DNA from 3 places in the Pseudoselenomonas caprae genome. Region 3 is predicted to be linked to each of the others. Evidence: riboswitches for the same ligand, from Rfam matches in the RefSeq annotation. Region 3 holds a riboswitch; each other region holds the start of a gene.

Region 1 (5,843 bases), on a different contig from region 3:
CGGACAATTCCTGGTTTTTATGATGCGGTATTGCATCATTATGAGTTATTGCAGCTGATGGGCATAAAGTCGTATATCAAGAAATTGGGAGAGTATATGGCATGAAAAAGTATTTGCAGATTCATCCGCAGGATAATGTCGCTGTGGCCATCGAATCACTTCAACCGGGCGAAGCGATTGCAGCAGGTGCTAAAACCATCACGGTCAAAGAAAGTATCCCCGCTGGGCATAAAGTAGCGATTGCGCCAATAAGCAGGGGAAGTGATGTGGTAAAATACGGTTTTCCGATTGGCGCTGCGAAAGTAAATATTGAACCAGGTGAGTGGGTTCATACCGAACGGCTGCAAAGTAAGTTGGCGGGACTTGTCGATTATCGTTATGAACCCAATAAAAACAGTGCATGGCAGCCGGATGGTTTTGCGCCTAAGGAGAAAAGTTTTTGGGGTTATGAGCGTCCGGACGGCCAAGTAGGGATACGTAATGAAGTCTGGATCATACCGACAGTTGGATGTGTCAATGCCATTGCCAGGGAAATAGAATCGCGGGCTCAAGCAATGCTGACGGGCAAAGAGCATATTGATGGCATCTTTGCCTTTAATCATCCGTATGGCTGTTCGCAAATCGATGAGGATTTGGAGAAAACGCAGCAGTTTTTGGCAAGTCTCGTCCATCATCCCAATGCTGGTGCGGTATTGGTACTATCCTTAGGCTGTGAGAACAACACGCTTGCCAGTATGCAAAAAGCTATTGGCAGTTTTGCTGCGGGCAGGGTAAAGTTTTTGGTATGTCAGGATTGTGAAGATGAAATCGAGGCAGGGGTAGCGGCAATTCGTGAGTTGATTGACTATGCCGATAAATGCCAGCGTACTTTGCAGCCGGCAAGCAAGCTGGTCATTGGCCTAAAATGTGGCGGCTCGGATGGCTTTTCAGGCATTACGGCCAATGCCTTGGCAGGGCAGGTGTCCAACATCGTTGCTGCAGCTGGCGGAACAGCAATCTTGACCGAGGTGCCCGAAATGTTTGGGGCAGAAACCTTGCTGATGAATCGGGCCGTTAATGGAAAAATCTTTCAGAAGATTGTGCAGCTTATCAATGGCTTCAAGGAATACTATATGCGCTATGGAAAACAAATCAATGAAAATCCATCGCCGGGCAATAAAGCTGGTGGCATAACCACGCTGGAAGAAAAATCCTTGGGTTGTGTGCAAAAAGGAGGCGTGGCGCTGGTTACGGATGTATTGGCTTATGGACAGAGAGTGAAAAACAAGACGCAAGGATTGCTGCTGCTTGAGAGTCCTGGCAACGATCTGGTGGCAGCAAATGCTTTGGCCGCAGCGGGTGCGCAGTTGATCTTGTTCACGACAGGGCGTGGTACTCCGTTTGCAGCGCCTGTGCCAACGGTGAAGATTGCCAGCAACTCGAAGTTGGCAACACGGAAAAAGAACTGGCTTGATTTCAATGCAGGGATGCTGCTGGAAGGTGCATCATTAGAAGAACTGGGAGAACGATTTTGGAATTATATGCTGGCAGTTGCTTCTGGACAGGAAAAAACAGTATCGGAGCATCTGGATAAGCATGAATTGGCAATCTTCAAAGACGGAGTTTGTTTATAGAAGAATTTTGACATGTCAAGTGAGTCTCTGGTTGATGGGCGAGCAATCTCTGCTTTTTTATGAGAGCGAAATTTTTTTTGCAAAAGTCTATAACACTTTGGCTACCTCGGGGATATAAAGAACAAATAGCAAAACAAACCAAACCGCACAGCGGGATATGCAAGGAGGAATTTATCATGAAAACGCGTATTATGACTTTGCTGGCTGTTCTGATGATGGGGCTTTCGAGTATCTGCATGGCACATGTTTCGGGAGGAAGCATCGATGGCATGATCAATACTTCAGTAGGGCCGAAGGTTGCGATCTATACCTGTGAAGGGTATTCGGTCGGCACCATCGTGGAATACCCGGGCGATTATCCGCTCGAAGACCATGATGTCATCGAGGCACTCAATGGCGGCTATCTGACGCAGGTCGGTTATGTAAGCGTCAAGGATTTGCGCACGGGTTCGAGCGGTAATGTATTCCGCATCGATGCAGTAGGCCTGAGCGAATATACGGCGAAGGCATGGCTGGCAAATGGCGGGTCCTTCTAAGCGCGAGATGGGCAGCAGCTGCAAAAGACTTGACAAGTCAAACGTCAATGGTTAAACTAAGCTTACAAGTCGATAATGCCGTGCAGGACTGACGGATTAGTGGAATCGACCACATGTACTGCAAGGTTTAACAAGCCGACCGTCTGGGCAGAGAGTTTTTGTCCAGACGGTTTTTTGTTTGGATGAAAGCTCTTTTTCTCGTTGCTGCGCAGGCAGCAGAAAGGATGGTTTTCATGCGGAATCGTTGGCTCATTGCTTTGGCTGCGGTGGGAATCCATATTTCCATCGGCAGCGTCTATGCCTGGAGTGTCCTGACGCGCCCGATTATGGCACAGCTGGGGGCTACGCTCGCGCAGACGACATGGGCGTTTTCCCTGGCAATCCTGTTTCTTGGCATGTCGGCAGGTTTCTTGGGCCGGTTTGTGGAAAAACATGGGCCGAAGAAGAGCGGGCTGCTGGCCATGCTGTTCTTTGGCACGGGCATGTTCGGTACAGCGCTGGCGCTGCACTTGCACAGTTTGTTGCTCTTGTATCTTTTCTATGGCGTCATCGGTGGCATCGGCCTTGGTGTCGGCTATATCACGCCGGTATCGACGCTCGTCAAGTATTTCCCGCAGCACCGCGGCTTTGCGACGGGGCTTGCCATCATGGGCTTCGGCTTTGCCGCGCTGATTGCCGGCCCTGTCATGCAGGCGCTGACGGCAAAGGCCGGCCTTGTGGACACTTTCCTGCTGCTGGGCGCAGCCTACATGCTGCTGATGGGGGCGTCAGCGCTTTATCTGAAGCCGCCCGTGCAGCCAGCTGGCATGGCAAAGGTCACGCAGATCCAGCATGGCGCCACGGCTGCTGAGGCTGTGAGGACCTGGCCGTTTGGCATGCTCTGGTGGGTGTTCTTTGTCAATATCACTTGCGGCATCGGCCTGCTGGCGGTGGCTTCGCCGATGGCCCAGCAGGCCGCGGGCATGGATGCGGCGCAGGCGGCGTCGATGGTCGGCCTCATCGGGCTCGTAAATGGCGGCGGGCGCATTGTCTGGTCGACGCTTTCGGATTATTTGGGGCGCGGGCTTACCTATATGGCCTTTTTCGCGCTGGAGGCCGGTGCTTTTTACTTGCTGGCGGGCACAAGCGATGCGCTGGCGTTCCAGCTGCTCGTGTTTTTGATCATCAGCTGCTATGGTGGCGGCTTTTCGTGCATGCCGGCTTATCTTGCCGATATCTTCGGCACGCGTGAGTTAAGCGCGATCCACGGCCGTGTGCTGACGGCCTGGGGCATTGCTGGCGTGGCCGGTCCGACCATCGTTTCGTGGTTCTGGGAGCATACGCACAGCTATACGGCGACGCTGCTGTTCTTTGCCGGCTGCTTCGTGCTGAACTTCCTGCTGGCGACGGTGCTCAAGCTGCATGGCAGCCGTACCTCCGGTGTGGTCAAGACCGCAAATACTTAAAGAAATATCGTGGGCCTCCCTTGGCAGGACTTTCGGATCCGGACGCGAATACTAGCGTATGACAGGAAAGATTTTATTGCTAAGGGAGGTTTTTTTATGGGAATCTTGGAGTCCATGGGCAAGCGCCGCACCTATTACCAGATCAATAAGGAGCTGCCGGTCACGGCAGAGAAAATCCGCGAGGTGGTGGAGCAGGCAACAGAGCTGACGCCTGATGCGTTCAATATGAGGTCGGCGCGTGTCGTGGTGGCGCTCGGCAGGAAGCAGGATGTGCTTTGGGACGTGATTTACGATGCCTTTGATGGCAAGGTAGCACGTGAGAAGATTGACGGCTTCAAGGCTGGCGCGGGTACGGTGCTCTATTTCTACGATGAGGATGTTGTAAGGAACTTGCAGGGGCAGTTTCCCATGTATGCGGAAAACTTCCCGCTATGGGCGCAGCAGGCTAACGGCATGCTGCAGTTTGCTGTCTGGACAGCCTTGCGTGACCTGGAGGTCGGGGCTAGTATTCAGCACTACAATCCGGTCATTGACGAGGCCGTGCATACCCTGTTTGCCCTGCCGGCTTCCTGGAAACTCATCGCCCAGATGCCGTTTGGCGGCATCGCTGCCGGGCCGGAGCCTAAGGAGAAGGAAGACATCGCGCAGCGGGTCAAAGTGCAGACGTGACTTCAAGGGGCCTGGCCAAGCTGACGGCGGAAGAGAAAAAGCGCATCGAAAGTTTCATGGACGAGATAAAGGGCGAAGCCTATGAGCGGGACAGCCGGCTGTTCAGCCAGAGCTGGTTCAATGCGCCGCTCATCCGTATGTCGGAAAATCAGACGCTGGCTGGCGGCAAATCATATACGTACTATTTCACGCCGGAATCCTCGCTGCCGATCGTGAAAAGCGGGCATTCGATAGAGCTCGCCTCGGTGTTCAATCATCCCGAGATGACCGCTGACACGGGCAGGATATTGGATCAGACCTTTGCCAAGACCATGCGCAAAATGTGGGTCCAGTTCGCCAAGACAGGCAATCCGTCCCTTAGCGCAGACCTTTCGCCCGATGGCAGGGCAAAGGTTTGGCCGCTCTACGACCTGAAGCAGAAGCAAGTGATGGTCTTTGACGAGAACAATATCCATCCGGAACGCGAAGCCTCGCGGAAGATCGTGGATTGGGACAGAACCTATTTCCTTACCAAATACTATGTATTTTGACCAGTAAGACTGGGAAAGGAGAACTATCATGAGGCAATGGATGCGCATGCGTATCATGAAGCTTTTGGCAGGCATCGTGGTGTTAGGCTTTATGCTCGGGACTGGCGGGCTGGCCAGTTGCAGCGAAAAGACGAAGGCTGACCTCGTGGTTTATGGCAAGATATTCACTTCGGATAACAACAAGGTGGCAGAGGCTTTTGCCGTGAAGGATGGCAAATACATCTATGTAGGCGATAAGAAAGGCGCTGCCGCACTGGTCGAAGCAGGAAGGACCGATGTGGTGGACTATACGGACAAGGGGCTTGTGATGCCTGGCTGCGGCAACGGGCATGCCCATTATCCGATAGCTTATGCCATGACCGAAATCGGAGCGCAGGTTGGCGATAGTGATGATGCAAACAAGTTTTTGACAGAAATCCTTCCCGCGGCTGTCAAGAAGGCCAAGGCCGCAAATTTCAAGGCTGTTTTCGGTTTAGGGTGGAACCTCGATACTTTCAAGGGCAATATGCCTACCCGTCAGCAGATCGATGCGGTTTGCAAGGATCTGCCGGTATTCTTTATCGATGAGGAAGGCCATAAGAGCCTGGTGAACACGCTTTCCCTGGTCCATGCAGGCATTATGAAGGAAGATGGCACTGTACTGAAAAAGGAAAATGACATAAGAGGCGGCGAAATCGTGATGGGAGCTGACGGCACGCCTACAGGCTATCTGAAGGAGCAGGCAGCCACTTATGTAAGGGCATTCCTGGACGGTGATAACCTCTTTACGGCTGACAGAGCCAGGACAACCTTGCGCAAGGTTCAGGATACCTTGTTGTCAGAAGGATATACGATGTATCTCGATGGGTATTCTTCGTATTTCCGCAACAATAACCTGTATAAGGCCGCCAGCGAGATGGACAAGGCCGGAACTATGCATTTTGTGCTGGGCACCGCCTATGAGATCGAAAGCTGGATGGATGTGGATGCAGAACTGGCCAAGGCGGTTGAAGCCCAAAAATATGCGTCCAAGCATGTAAAGACAAACTGGCTGAAATTTTACATGGACGG
Region 2 (5,843 bases), on a different contig from region 3:
AAGCTGTCAACCAGGTCAAGGCCGGTGCCCATCTGCTCGATGTCAACATGGGTGTCGGCGGTATCGACCAAGCAGCCGCCATGAAAAAAGCCGTCACTGAGATTGCCCAGCTCACCGATGCTCCGCTGGCTATCGATACCAGCGACGCCCAAGCACTCGAAGCTGGGCTGCGAGCCTATCCGGGCCGTGCGCTGATCAACTCCGTGAGCTACGAGCCCGAGCGCATCGCCGAATTCCTGCCGCTTGCCAAGAAATACGGTGCAGCGATCCTCTGCCTCCCCATCACTGCCGAAGGTGTTCCCAAGACAGCCGAGGAACGTATCGAAGTCATGCGGAAGATCATCCAGGCTGCCAAAGCCCAGGGGTTGGAGGATGGCGACTTCCTCTTGGATGCACTGGTCATGACCGTATCCGCTGACAAGAATGCTTGCTATGAAGTCCTGATCACCCTGCAGATGTACCGCGAACGCTTCGGCTATCCGACGACCATGGGCCTGTCCAATATCTCCTTCGGCCTGCCGAACCGTCCCCTCATCAACAGCACCTTCTTTGCCATGTGCCTGGCCGCAGGCCTTGATGCCCCCATCATGAACCCCTATGACGAGTCCATGCAGCGGGCGCTGAAAGCCAGTGCCGCACTGCTTGGAGATGACCCGAACGGCCTGGCCTTCAGCCAGGATGAAGCCAATCTCAGCGTCCCCAAGAAAGCTGCGGTCGCCAAAGAAAGCAATCTGGCAGCTCTGCCTGCCATCAAGCAGGCTGTCATCGATGGCGAAAAGGACGAAATCGTCGAGCTCGTCGCCCGTGCCGTAGCCGAAGGTCATAGTGCGAACGAAATCACCGAAAAGGCCTTGACGGCCGCCATGACTGATATCGGTGAGGACTTCGGTGCTGGCCGCATGTTCCTGCCGCAGGTACTGCTCTCAGCCGAGACCATGCGCGCCGCCTTCAACAAGCTCAAGGAACTGCTGCCAGCCAGCAGCGAGGCCGACAAAGGAACCGTCGTCATCGCCACGGTCAAAGGTGACGTCCATGACCTCGGCAAGAACATCACCGGGGCCCTGCTCGCCAATAGCGGCTTCCGTCTCATCGACCTCGGCAAGGACGTCGACTCCACTGAAATCGTCAGAGCCGCTATCGAAAGCAAAGCCGACATCGTTGGCCTCTGCGCCCTGATGACGACGACGATGGTGCAGATCGACAAAGTCATCGCCGACCTCAAAGCCGCTGGCTGTCCAGCAAAAGTGATGGTTGGCGGTGCCGCCGTCACTCAGGAATATGCCGACAACGCCGGTGCTGACGCCTACGCCGCCGACGGCGTGAAAGCTGTCAAGCTTGCCAAGGATATGCTTGGCATCGATTAAGAGACAAAAAAATCGCGATTGTTTCACGTGAAACAATCGCGATTTTTATATTGCTTAGAACAATACCTTAGCCAGATGCAGATATTCCGGATCGAGTTTCTTTTTGTTGTTGACCGAATCATGCAGGTCGATGGATACGACGCGGCCCTTGCTGAAGCCGAAGACGATATCCGAGAGCCCCGAGATCAGTGCCAGAGCAGCCTGCTCGCCGAGCTGGCTGGCACGCACGCGGTCGATGACCGACGGGGAGCCCCCACGCTGGATGTGGCCCAGTACCGATACGCGGGTATCGAGTTCCGTCTTCTTCGCGATGTAGTCACCGATTTCCTGGCCGCTGCCAGCACCCTCAGCAACAACGACGAGGATGTAACGCTTGCCTTCCTGATAAGCAACCTTCATATCCTCACAGATCTTATCCAGATCGAACGGGGACTCCGGTACGAGGATGTACTCCGCACCGCCCGAGATACCCGAGACGAGTGCCAGCCAGCCCGAGCTGCGGCCCATGACTTCCATGACGATGACGCGGCGATGTGCCGAAGCCGTATCACGGAGCTTGTTGATGGCATCGATGATCGTGTTGGCAGCCGTGTCGCAGCCAATCGTGTAATCAGAGCCCCAAACATCGTTGTCAATCGTGCCCGGCAGACCGACGATAGGAATGCCCGTCTCCTGCGAGAGCAGCGAAGCACCGCGCAGCGAGCCGTCACCACCGATGACGCAGAGGCCCTGGATGCCGCGGTCAACGAGATGCTGATAGCCGAGCATACGGCCCTCCGGCGTCTTCCAGCGGTTGCAGCGAGCCGTACCAAGGAACGTACCACCGCGCTGGATGATGTCGCCGACGTCCTTGGACTTCATCTCAAACATATCTTCTTCAAGCAAGCCATGATAACCATCACGGATACCCCAGACTTTCACACCCTCATAGAGTGCCGTACGAACAACCGCACGGGCTGCCGCATTCATTCCCGGGCTGTCGCCACCGCTGGTCATGACTGCAATGCTCTTTAACATAATCGAAGTCCCCCTTGAATATGAGAAAATTGTAACATAGTACGCCAAAATAGAAATTCTTACCAAACCTTATCATACCATAAATCCGGCAAATCTAACAGGGTTTTTCCCACGGGAAAAATCAATTAACCTAATTTTTTGAGCAGGTTCATCAACTTGTCTTCTGCCACTTGACAAAAAGCCCGTATGATGATAGATTGACTATTGTAAATGCTGTGCGACTGACGGAAGTGGATCACCACAGGGAGCACAGGGAAGAGAAGCCGACCGTCTGGGCGTATAGCCTGGATTCGTGTCGGCTTTTTTCGTTATTTGATGGGAAAAGGAGAACCTTGCAATGAACGAAATGGAACTCAAATACGGCTGCAACCCGAATCAGAAACCAGCCCGCGTATTCATGAAGAACGGCGACCTGCCGTTCCAGGTGCTCAATGGCAAACCGGGCTACATCAACCTGCTCGATGCCATGAACAGCTGGCAGCTCGTCCGTGAGCTCAAGGAAGCCACAGGGCTGCCAGCCGCCGCCTCCTTCAAGCACGTCAGCCCGGCTGGCGCGGCCGTAGCCGTTCCGCTCTCAGAGACGCTCCAAAAGGCTTACTTCGTCGAGGGTGTAGAGCTTTCACCGATTGCCACGGCCTATATCCGTGCCCGCGGTGCTGACCGCATGTCGTCTTACGGCGACTTCGTTGCGCTGTCGGATGAATGCGATGCCCAGACGGCATCCTTCCTCCAGCGCGAGGTTTCTGACGGCATCATTGCACCGTCTTACTCCGACGCCGCCCTCGAGATCCTCAAGACCAAGCGCAAGGGCACCTATCTCGTCCTGCAGATGGACCCGGACTACAAGCCCGAGCCCATCGAGACCAAGCAAGTCTTCGGCATCACCTTCGAGCAGCAGCGCAATGAGATTGCCATCACCGAGGACTGCCTCAAAGAAATCCCGACGCAGAACAAGGACTTGCCAGCCGCAGCCAAGCGCGACCTGCTGATTGCGCTGATCACGCTCAAATACACCCAGTCCAACTCCGTCTGCTATGCCAAGGATGGCCAGGCCATCGGCATCGGTGCCGGCCAGCAGTCCCGCGTCCACTGCACGCGTCTGGCGGGCAGCAAGGCAGATATCTGGTATCTGCGCCAGGCCCCTCAGGTTCTTGCGCTGCCGTTCCGCGAGGATGTACGCCGCCCGGACCGCGACAATGCCATTGACGTCTATGTCGGCCCCGAGTACCGGGATCTCTTGGATGGCGACAACTGGAAGCGCGTCTTTACCGAGAAACCGCCAGTCTTCACCGAGGAGGAAAAACAGGCCTGGCTGGCTACACAGGCAGGCGTAGCCCTCGGCTCCGACGCCTTCTTCCCGTTTGGCGACAACATCGAACGCGCCCGCAAGAGTGGCGTTGCCTATGTTGCCCAGGCCGGCGGTTCCATCCGTGACGACAATGTCATCGAGACTTGTGACAAGTACAACATGACCATGGCCATGACGCACATCCGTCTGTTCCATCACTAAGGCCTATTCTATCGTTACCCCGTTCTTACACATACACACAAAAGGTGCTGGTCAAGAATGATTCTTGACCAGCACCTTTTACATTGCCAGGATTCAATCCAGCACCTCACCCGGTGTCACGGGATTCAGGCTGCTGACCCCATCCATATCGCGCACACAGGATAGGCAGCAGTCTATGCCGCCCAGCTGGAACGGTATCAGCAGATAGATCTTAAGCCGTACCTCACCAGCGTCATTGCGCGAGTGGAAAAAGGCCGTGAAGTGATCGCGCCTTACCTGCTCCTGCCGCTCCGCCAGCCGCGTCATATCATAGAACGCCAAGAACGCCTCACGCTCCTCAGGGACGATGTAGCGGTCAGCATAGAGCTCCAGGCTGCCCTTCACCGAATCGACTTCCGTCGTGATGCGGTTCTGCGTCTCATCGATATACACATTCTCCGCCCGTCCGGCACTGGACAGGAAATCGATGCGGGTAAATATCGACATGATGTGCCAGAGCGCTGCATGGACATCCACAGCGTCACGCTGCCGCTGTGCTGAAAGATTCACAGGTGCTACCACAAAGGCATGGACATCACGCACAGGATCCGTCGCGATGTGACGGCAATGGATCTTGCAGAAATTGCCATTGATGGAAAAATCGGCATTCTCCTCCATCCCCGACTGACGGCACCGTACGAGCAGCCGCTCCATCATGCGGTCACGATGCTCACGGCCGCTCCGGTACCGTGCGACAACCTCCTCCAGCGAAGCCAGCCCTATTCCCCTCAGATACTCCCGGTACGCCTTGTTCACATAGAGATAGCTGAAGCTGTCACGCGTATCGCCCTGCTCCACGATGGCCAGTGGCAGCTGGCTGATATGCCCCGTACGCTCCGCCTCCATATGCAGCGGAAAACTGCTGAGCACATTGACACTGCTTACCTGCTGATAGTATTCCGAGGAATCCAGCGGTTCGAACGTCAGCGTACTATCCTTCTTCGCATACGAATCGGCAGCTGGTGCCAAGGGCTGCGGCTTGCCGAAGAGGTACCCCTGGCAGGCTTCACAGCCTATGCACTTCAGGAATTCATATTGCTCCTCCGTCTCCACGCCTTCGGCCAGCGTATGCATGCCGATCTTCTTTGCCATATCCACAAGGGACTGAATGATGATGCCCGCCTTGCGATTCTTCCCAAAGTCACGCAGGAAGCGCATATCGAGCTTTATCATATCAAAATCGTATTCCTTGAGGGTATTGAGGGACGAATAGCCACTGCCGAAATCATCCATCCATACCTCATAACCTGCCGCCTGGAAGCGGGCCACCTGCTCCATCAGATTGCTGTCATCCTCGCTCAGCGCGCTCTCCGTTATCTCGAGCCGCAAGCGGTCACAGTCTACCTTATATTCCTGACGGATGCGCTCGATATCGGCAAATATGTCCGTCAGCTGGAAATCCAGCCGCGACAGATTTACCGATATGCGTGCCTCCTGCCAGCCCTGCCCATGCTCACGCACACGCCGGAAATCCTCACAGGCCTCGCGGATGATATAGAGATCCAGTTTATGGATGAGATGTGCACTCTCCAGCACCTCGATGAAGAAATTCGGCGGGATCATCCCATGTTCCGGCGACCGCCAGCGCGCCAAAGCCTCAAAGCCGATGACCTGCCGCGTCATCGTCCGGATTTCCGGCTGGTACCAGATCTCGATATCATGATGCTCGAGCGCACGGTAGAAATTGCTCACGACATAGTTCTTGAGCCGCAGTTTCTCCTCCAGCGAGGCATCAAAGACATCCCAGCCTTTGTCGTATCTTCCCTTGACGTTCTCACAGGCCAGCTTGGCCCTGTCCATGATCAGCGCCACATCCTGTATCCCTGCCGCAGGCACATAAAGTCCTGCCTTGACCTCCATCGCGAGATTCTGGTCGAAGTCATGGACAGCCTGACGGATATACTCCAGCCGCA
Region 3 (5,843 bases):
CGATGACAAGCAGGACGCCCAGGCCCATGCCAAGGTAGATGTACTCCCAAGCAAGCTGGCTCGAGAAGATGCCCTGGGCAATCGTCGTCATGAGTGCGGCCTGCGGGGCAGCCAGTGCCTGGGACGGGTCCATATCCGGACGCGGCAGGGCACCTGGGAAGCCATAGGCTTCATAGAGAAGATTGAGTACCGGAGCGATGACCAGTGCGCCGACCACGCAGCCGAGCAGCAGAGCCACCTGCTGACGCCAAGGCGTTGCCCCGACCAGATAGCCGGTCTTCAAATCCTGCATATTATCGTTCGATATGCAGGCAATCGCCATGATGATGGACGTGGTGAAGATTGCCGTAGCCGTGGCGAACTTCTCGCCCCCCGGCAGGCTGAAGATGCCAAACGAAGTGCAAAGCGCATACATCACAAGCGATGCCACGATGATACCCAGGATGCCGATACCCGAAATCGGGCTCGAGGAGGTGCCGACGAGACCGGCCATATAGGCACAGGCTGCGGCGACAAAGAAGCCCATGAACACAGCCACGCCGACGCCGACGAGGACAAAGGTGAGGTTCTGCATCAGCGGCAGGCCCTCAGGGCTGACAAAGGCATAGAAGATCGCCAGCAGGCCGGCAACCGTCAACGCGAATACCAGGCCAATGCTCTTGATGGACATATCGATGTCCATGCGGTGTTTGTCCTTCTCGCCATCGGACATGCGGACCGAGGCGATGGACTCCTTGACGCCCTCGATGACCGGCTCGGCCAGCGTGATAAGGGTCCAGATAGCGGCCACGCCCATGGCACCAGCGCCGATCAGACGGACGCGCTCCTGATAGACCGCACCGGCAAATTTCTGCATCGTCATGCCATCAGGCAGTGCACTCGTGATCGTGTAGAACGGCACGAAGCCCGCCCAGGCGATCAGGATACCGACGAGCATCGCCAGTCCCGAGGCAATGCCGATGAGATAGCCGGCACCGACCAGCGCCGTCGAATAGCCGATGGGGAACTGCGTCATGCCGCGGCCCACATGGAACCAGAGGGACAGTCCCCCCGAGAGGACCTGGAAGCCATTGGAAAGCAGCGCGACAACACCAGCCACGATACCGCCCGACATGATTTCCTTAAGGCCGCTGCCCTGCTTAGAAGCTGCCGCAGCATTGCTGCCGACCTTCAAGATCTCAGCCGCAGCCACGCCTTCCGGATAGGCCAGGTCGCTATGGACGACCATCGCGCGGCGCAGCGGGATCGTGAACAGCACGCCCAAGCAGCCGCCGCAGGCCGATACCAGCAGCGTCTGCCAGAATTCAAAGCCCTGCCAATAGCCGATCATCAGCATGCCGGGGATGATGAAAATGATGGCCGACAAGGTTCCTGCGGCGGAAGCCTGTGTCTGCACCATGTTGTTCTCAAGGATATTGGAATCCTTCGCCATCTTGAGGACCGCCATCGAAATCACCGCGGCGGGGATAGCCGAGGAAAAGGTCAGGCCGACCTTGAGGCCCAGGTAGACGTTCGATGCTGTGAAGATAACCGTCAGGATAGCACCGAGCAGCATACCGCGGACCGTAAGTTCAGGAAGCCGTAGATCGTGCTGCATAAACTCATTGTCATTTTGTTTCATCGTATGAATGCTCCTTATAGGGTAAATGTTTTTCGCAACTGTACACCTGTAATGTACAATCACAAAGAACATTATAGCACAATTAAAAGCGTCATAAAAGAGGTATATATGTATACATGTAACAAACGCATGACAAAAAACTGGCAGCCCCTTCTGTCTGGGACTGCCAGTTGCCGTCAGCGGGAGATTCCCTTAAAGATCGAAAGCTGCCTCGTGCTCCGACTCACTCTGCTTCGGCTTGCGCTCGCAGAGCAGTACGTTGAGCACAATGGCCATGATGCTGCCGATCGTGATGCCGCTGTTGCCGATGAGCTGCACCCACTGCGGGAAATGGCTGTAGAAGGACGGCACCCCCAGCGGGATAAGCGCCACAGCTACGCTGATAGCCACCACCATCGAGTTGCCCTTCTTCTGCAGATCCGCCTGCGAGAGCGCCTGCATGCCGCTTGCCGCTACCATGCCGAACATCGCCAGGCCAGCACCGCCGAGCACCATCGTCGGGATGCAGGCGACGACAGCCGCCAGCTTCGGGAAGAGCCCGAGGATCATCAGCAGCACGCCGCTGGTCGCCACGATATAGCGGCTGCGGATTCCCGTCATGCTGATAAGACCGATGTTCTGGGCAAAAGCCGTATACGGGAAGGTATTGAACACACCGCCCAGAGCCGTCGAGAAACCATCGGCCCGCAGGGCCTTGGTGAGCATCTCCTCCGTCATCGGCTTTTTGACGATCGAGCTGATGGCCATGACATCGCCCGTAGTCTCGGCCATCGTCACGAGCATGACCAGCGTCATGATGAGGCACGATACCGGCTCAAATACCGGCAGGCCAAAGGCAAAGGGCGTCGTGACACCGAGCACCGCCGCTTCGCTGACGGCATGGAAATCCACCATGCCGAAAGCAGCTGCAATCCCCGTGCCGATCACCAGGCCCAGCAGCACTGAAATATGCCCCAGGAATCCCTTGCAGGTGCGGTAGATGAAGAGGATGATTGCCAGCACCGCCAGCGACAGAGCGATGTTTGACGGGTCACAGTAATCAGCAGCCGCAGGATTCGGCCCCGTGATCCAGTTGACCGCTACCGGCAGCAGCGACAGGCCGATGATCGTGATGACCGAGCCCGTGACCACCGGTGGGAAGAACCGCAGCATCTTGCTGAAGAAATTGCTGATGATGAAGCAGGCAATGCCGGCAAAGATAGCCGAGCCATAGACGACCTGCAGGCCAGCTGCTCCGCCGCCATGGGTGTTCGCGATGATGATCATCGGCGTGACCGCCGTAAACGTGCAGCCCTGCACGATCGGCAGCTTCGCACCGATGACACCGCGGATGCTCAATGCCTGCACCAACGTAGCGATCCCGCAGGTGAAGAGATCGGCATTGATGAGATAAATGAGCTGCTCCGTCGAAAGCCCGATGGCCCCGGCAAGTACCAAGGGCACAGCTACCGCACCAGCATACATGGCCAGCACATGCTGAGCCCCGTAGATAAGCGTGCGCAAAAACGGCAGTTTCTGGTCAACCGGATGAATCGCGTTCGTCACAATGAATTCCCCCACAAATTTATTTCTCTACAAACGTAATCTTGCCATCGTCCAGCGAAGCAATGCTTGCCAGAGCCTCAAGGTGATACCCTTTGTCGATGATGCGCTGATGGCCGCGCTGGAAGGCCTTCTCGATGGCAATGCCGATGCCAGCCACCTTCGAGCCTGCCTCCTCAACGATGCTCGCCAGTCCCAGTGCCGCCTCGCCATTGGCCAGGAAATCATCGATGACCAGCACATTCTCACCAGCCGGCAGATACTTCTGCAGCACGATGATCTCTGACGTCTCTTTCTTCGTGAACGAGTAAACCTCATGCGCATAGACCGGCTCATGCATCAGCACCGATTTCTTCTTGCGCGCAAAGACCAGCGGTACGCCGAGCTCCATAGCCGCCATGACACCGATGGCAATGCCCGATGCCTCCACCGTCAGCACACGGTCGATGCCCGCATCGCGGAACAAACGCGCAAACTCCCTGCCCATCGCCAGCGACAGCTCCGGATCGATCTGATGGTTCAAAAACGAATCCACCTTGAGCACGTTGCCCGGCAGGGCAATGCCTTCCTCCTGAATCTTTCTCTCCAGCAGTTCCAAAATAATCGTCCCTCCATGCTAACTAAAAATGCCGACAGTCCGAGCCCCCTAAAAAGGTGCCCAGACGGTCGGCATTTTCCCGAACTGCACGGCCCGTGGTCAATTCCACTGAACCGTCAGCCATGCAGTTTCGTTGCTATCAGATTATACGCTAATTATAAGTATTTATCCCCGCTGCGTCAAGAAAAATGTCCGCGATTTACGGATTTCTTTGCGAAGAATGCACCTAAAAAAGACGCGTGAGCTATGCCCACGCGCCTCGCTTACCATAAAGATGGTCTTATTTTGCCTCCAGTGCATTCCATGCATCGTTTGCACGGGCAACATAAAGGTCACGGATGTTCTTGTTCTCGCCAATGCCATGGATGTAGGCATCCACCTTGAAGCCCTCTTTGACCAGCATGGACTTATGCGAATCTTCCTCATCGCCAGCCATATCGTTGTTGGCATGGTCACCAGCAACCATCATCAGCGGCATCAGCGTAACGTGTTTGATGCCGTTCTTCTTGAGCTTCGGCATAACAGTCTCGAGGGACGGCCAGCCTTCAACCGTATAGACATAGACGTTCTTATAGCCCATCTCATCGATTTTTGCCTGGATGACCGAGTAATACGCATTCGAAATGTTCGGCGTACCATGAGCCATGATCAGGATAGCATCGTCTTTGCCCTGTTTCGGGAACTGGGAGGACAGCGCCTTGATGGTTTCCGTGACATCATCGGCCTGCTCTTCCTGGCCCTGCCAGTACATCAGCGACGTACCGAGCGTCATCTTCTTGAACTGGTTCTTGTAGTTCTGATAAACGCCCATGTCGTAGTTGTACTCCATGCCCGGGATGACATCGAGGGAAACGAGTGCTACGCGGCTGTAACCATCAGCCTTGAGCTGCTCGAGTGCCTCTTCCGGCGTCGGGAACTTGATGCCTTCCTTCTCCTGGACGCGCTTGATGATGATATGGGACGTATAAGCCGTGACAACCTTCACATTCGGATGAGCAGCCTTGATGGCATTGACCGTTGCATCGATGGTCTTAGCGCGCGTATCTTTGAACGTCGTGCCGAAGGTCATGACCACGATGGCGTCCTTATCCGCAAGGTTCTTGAGCTCCGGGTTCTCGTTCTTGAGCACACCGATCTCCGAAGCCGTCTTGAGTGCCATCGTCGGTTTCTTGACCTCCGGGTTCAGCTGATAAGCAGCCTCAGTCTGCGGAGCAGCAAAGCCCCAGGCAGCCGTGCAGGCAAGAGATACAGCCAATGCTTTTTTCCAGTTTTTCATGATGTGAATCCCCCTATTTCTTGGATAAATAGAAAAGGGCCTTTTGGCGCACCAAAAGACCCCTGCTATCCTGTGGTTGGATAGTCAGCAGTCCCCTTCCCATCGCTCGCAGGTGGCTTGACCGGTCAAATGACAAGTCAAAACGGTGACTTTCGGACAGGCAGTTCTTCTGGCTCGGTTCATCGCTCCCCTGCGCCTTCCCAGACATACATCCAGTGGCCATCTTGCAGGTTCGCTCCCCTCACAGCGGCGGGACCGCGCCGGTTTTGACCGGCTTTTCTCTTCGGCTGTCATAGACAGCACCTGTTCCCTGACTATGAAATTATATGCGTGATTTATATCACGGCTTTCATTATAGTGCATCAGAGAAGCGCTGTCAACGGCGGACACACAAAACACCCATCCGCCTCAATCCTCATCGAAGCCAAACAGATGCTTGAGGAAACTCTTCTTGTTGGCCGCATAGAGTTCCCGCGAATAATTGATGTTCTGGGAGCTGTACAGCGGGTTGATGATGTTCTTGCGCGGCAGCCATTCCTCGGAAAAAAGCGGCTTGGTGAATACGATTTCCGCCAGGGACTGGCGGATCTTGGCGATCTGCTTGGAGTCGAGATCCGGCACGATGGCCTTGGACAGCAGCCGCCCGACCTCGACCATCTCCTCTTCCTTTATGCCGCGGGTCGTCGGGATCAGGCTCGACAACCGCAGCGCAGGGATCGTCTTATCATCATCGAAGGTCATGATATTGTCGCATTTAACGATGAAGCCCGCCTGCTTGACCTGCGACAGGAAGGGGCCGCGGTCTT

Evidence for each region. Region 3 has a riboswitch for ZMP and ZTP ahead of FZ041_RS03630 (xanthine phosphoribosyltransferase). Riboswitches for the same ligand answer to the same signal wherever they lie in the genome.
Region 1: linked by a shared signal. The riboswitch ahead of FZ041_RS04920 (L-lactate MFS transporter) and the one ahead of FZ041_RS03630 (xanthine phosphoribosyltransferase) in region 3 are both predicted to bind ZMP and ZTP.
Region 2: linked by a shared signal. The riboswitch ahead of FZ041_RS05915 (phosphoribosylaminoimidazolecarboxamide formyltransferase) and the one ahead of FZ041_RS03630 (xanthine phosphoribosyltransferase) in region 3 are both predicted to bind ZMP and ZTP.

The regions. Positions count from the first base shown of each region.
Region 1 is NZ_VTOZ01000007.1:89,896-95,738, reverse strand. It holds gene FZ041_RS04935 (tagaturonate reductase) at 1-105, shown strand, start outside; gene FZ041_RS04930 (UxaA family hydrolase) at 102-1,613, shown strand; gene FZ041_RS04925 (hypothetical protein) at 1,790-2,149, shown strand; ZMP/ZTP riboswitch at 2,224-2,305, shown strand; gene FZ041_RS04920 (L-lactate MFS transporter) at 2,383-3,594, shown strand; gene FZ041_RS04915 (nitroreductase family protein) at 3,691-4,263, shown strand; gene FZ041_RS04910 (carboxylesterase family protein) at 4,260-4,793, shown strand; gene FZ041_RS04905 (amidohydrolase family protein) at 4,822-5,843, shown strand, end outside.
Region 2 is NZ_VTOZ01000009.1:63,581-69,423, reverse strand. It holds gene FZ041_RS05925 (homocysteine S-methyltransferase family protein) at 1-1,364, shown strand, start outside; gene pfkA (6-phosphofructokinase) at 1,419-2,381, opposite strand; ZMP/ZTP riboswitch at 2,589-2,665, shown strand; gene FZ041_RS05915 (phosphoribosylaminoimidazolecarboxamide formyltransferase) at 2,719-3,891, shown strand; gene FZ041_RS05910 (putative bifunctional diguanylate cyclase/phosphodiesterase) at 3,985-5,843, opposite strand, start outside.
Region 3 is NZ_VTOZ01000005.1:79,608-85,450, reverse strand. It holds gene FZ041_RS03640 (OPT family oligopeptide transporter) at 1-1,621, opposite strand, end outside; gene FZ041_RS03635 (nucleobase:cation symporter-2 family protein) at 1,814-3,166, opposite strand; gene FZ041_RS03630 (xanthine phosphoribosyltransferase) at 3,186-3,761, opposite strand; ZMP/ZTP riboswitch at 3,813-3,895, opposite strand; gene FZ041_RS03625 (sirohydrochlorin cobaltochelatase) at 4,042-5,037, opposite strand; cobalamin riboswitch at 5,180-5,359, opposite strand; gene FZ041_RS03620 (PLP-dependent aminotransferase family protein) at 5,446-5,843, opposite strand, start outside.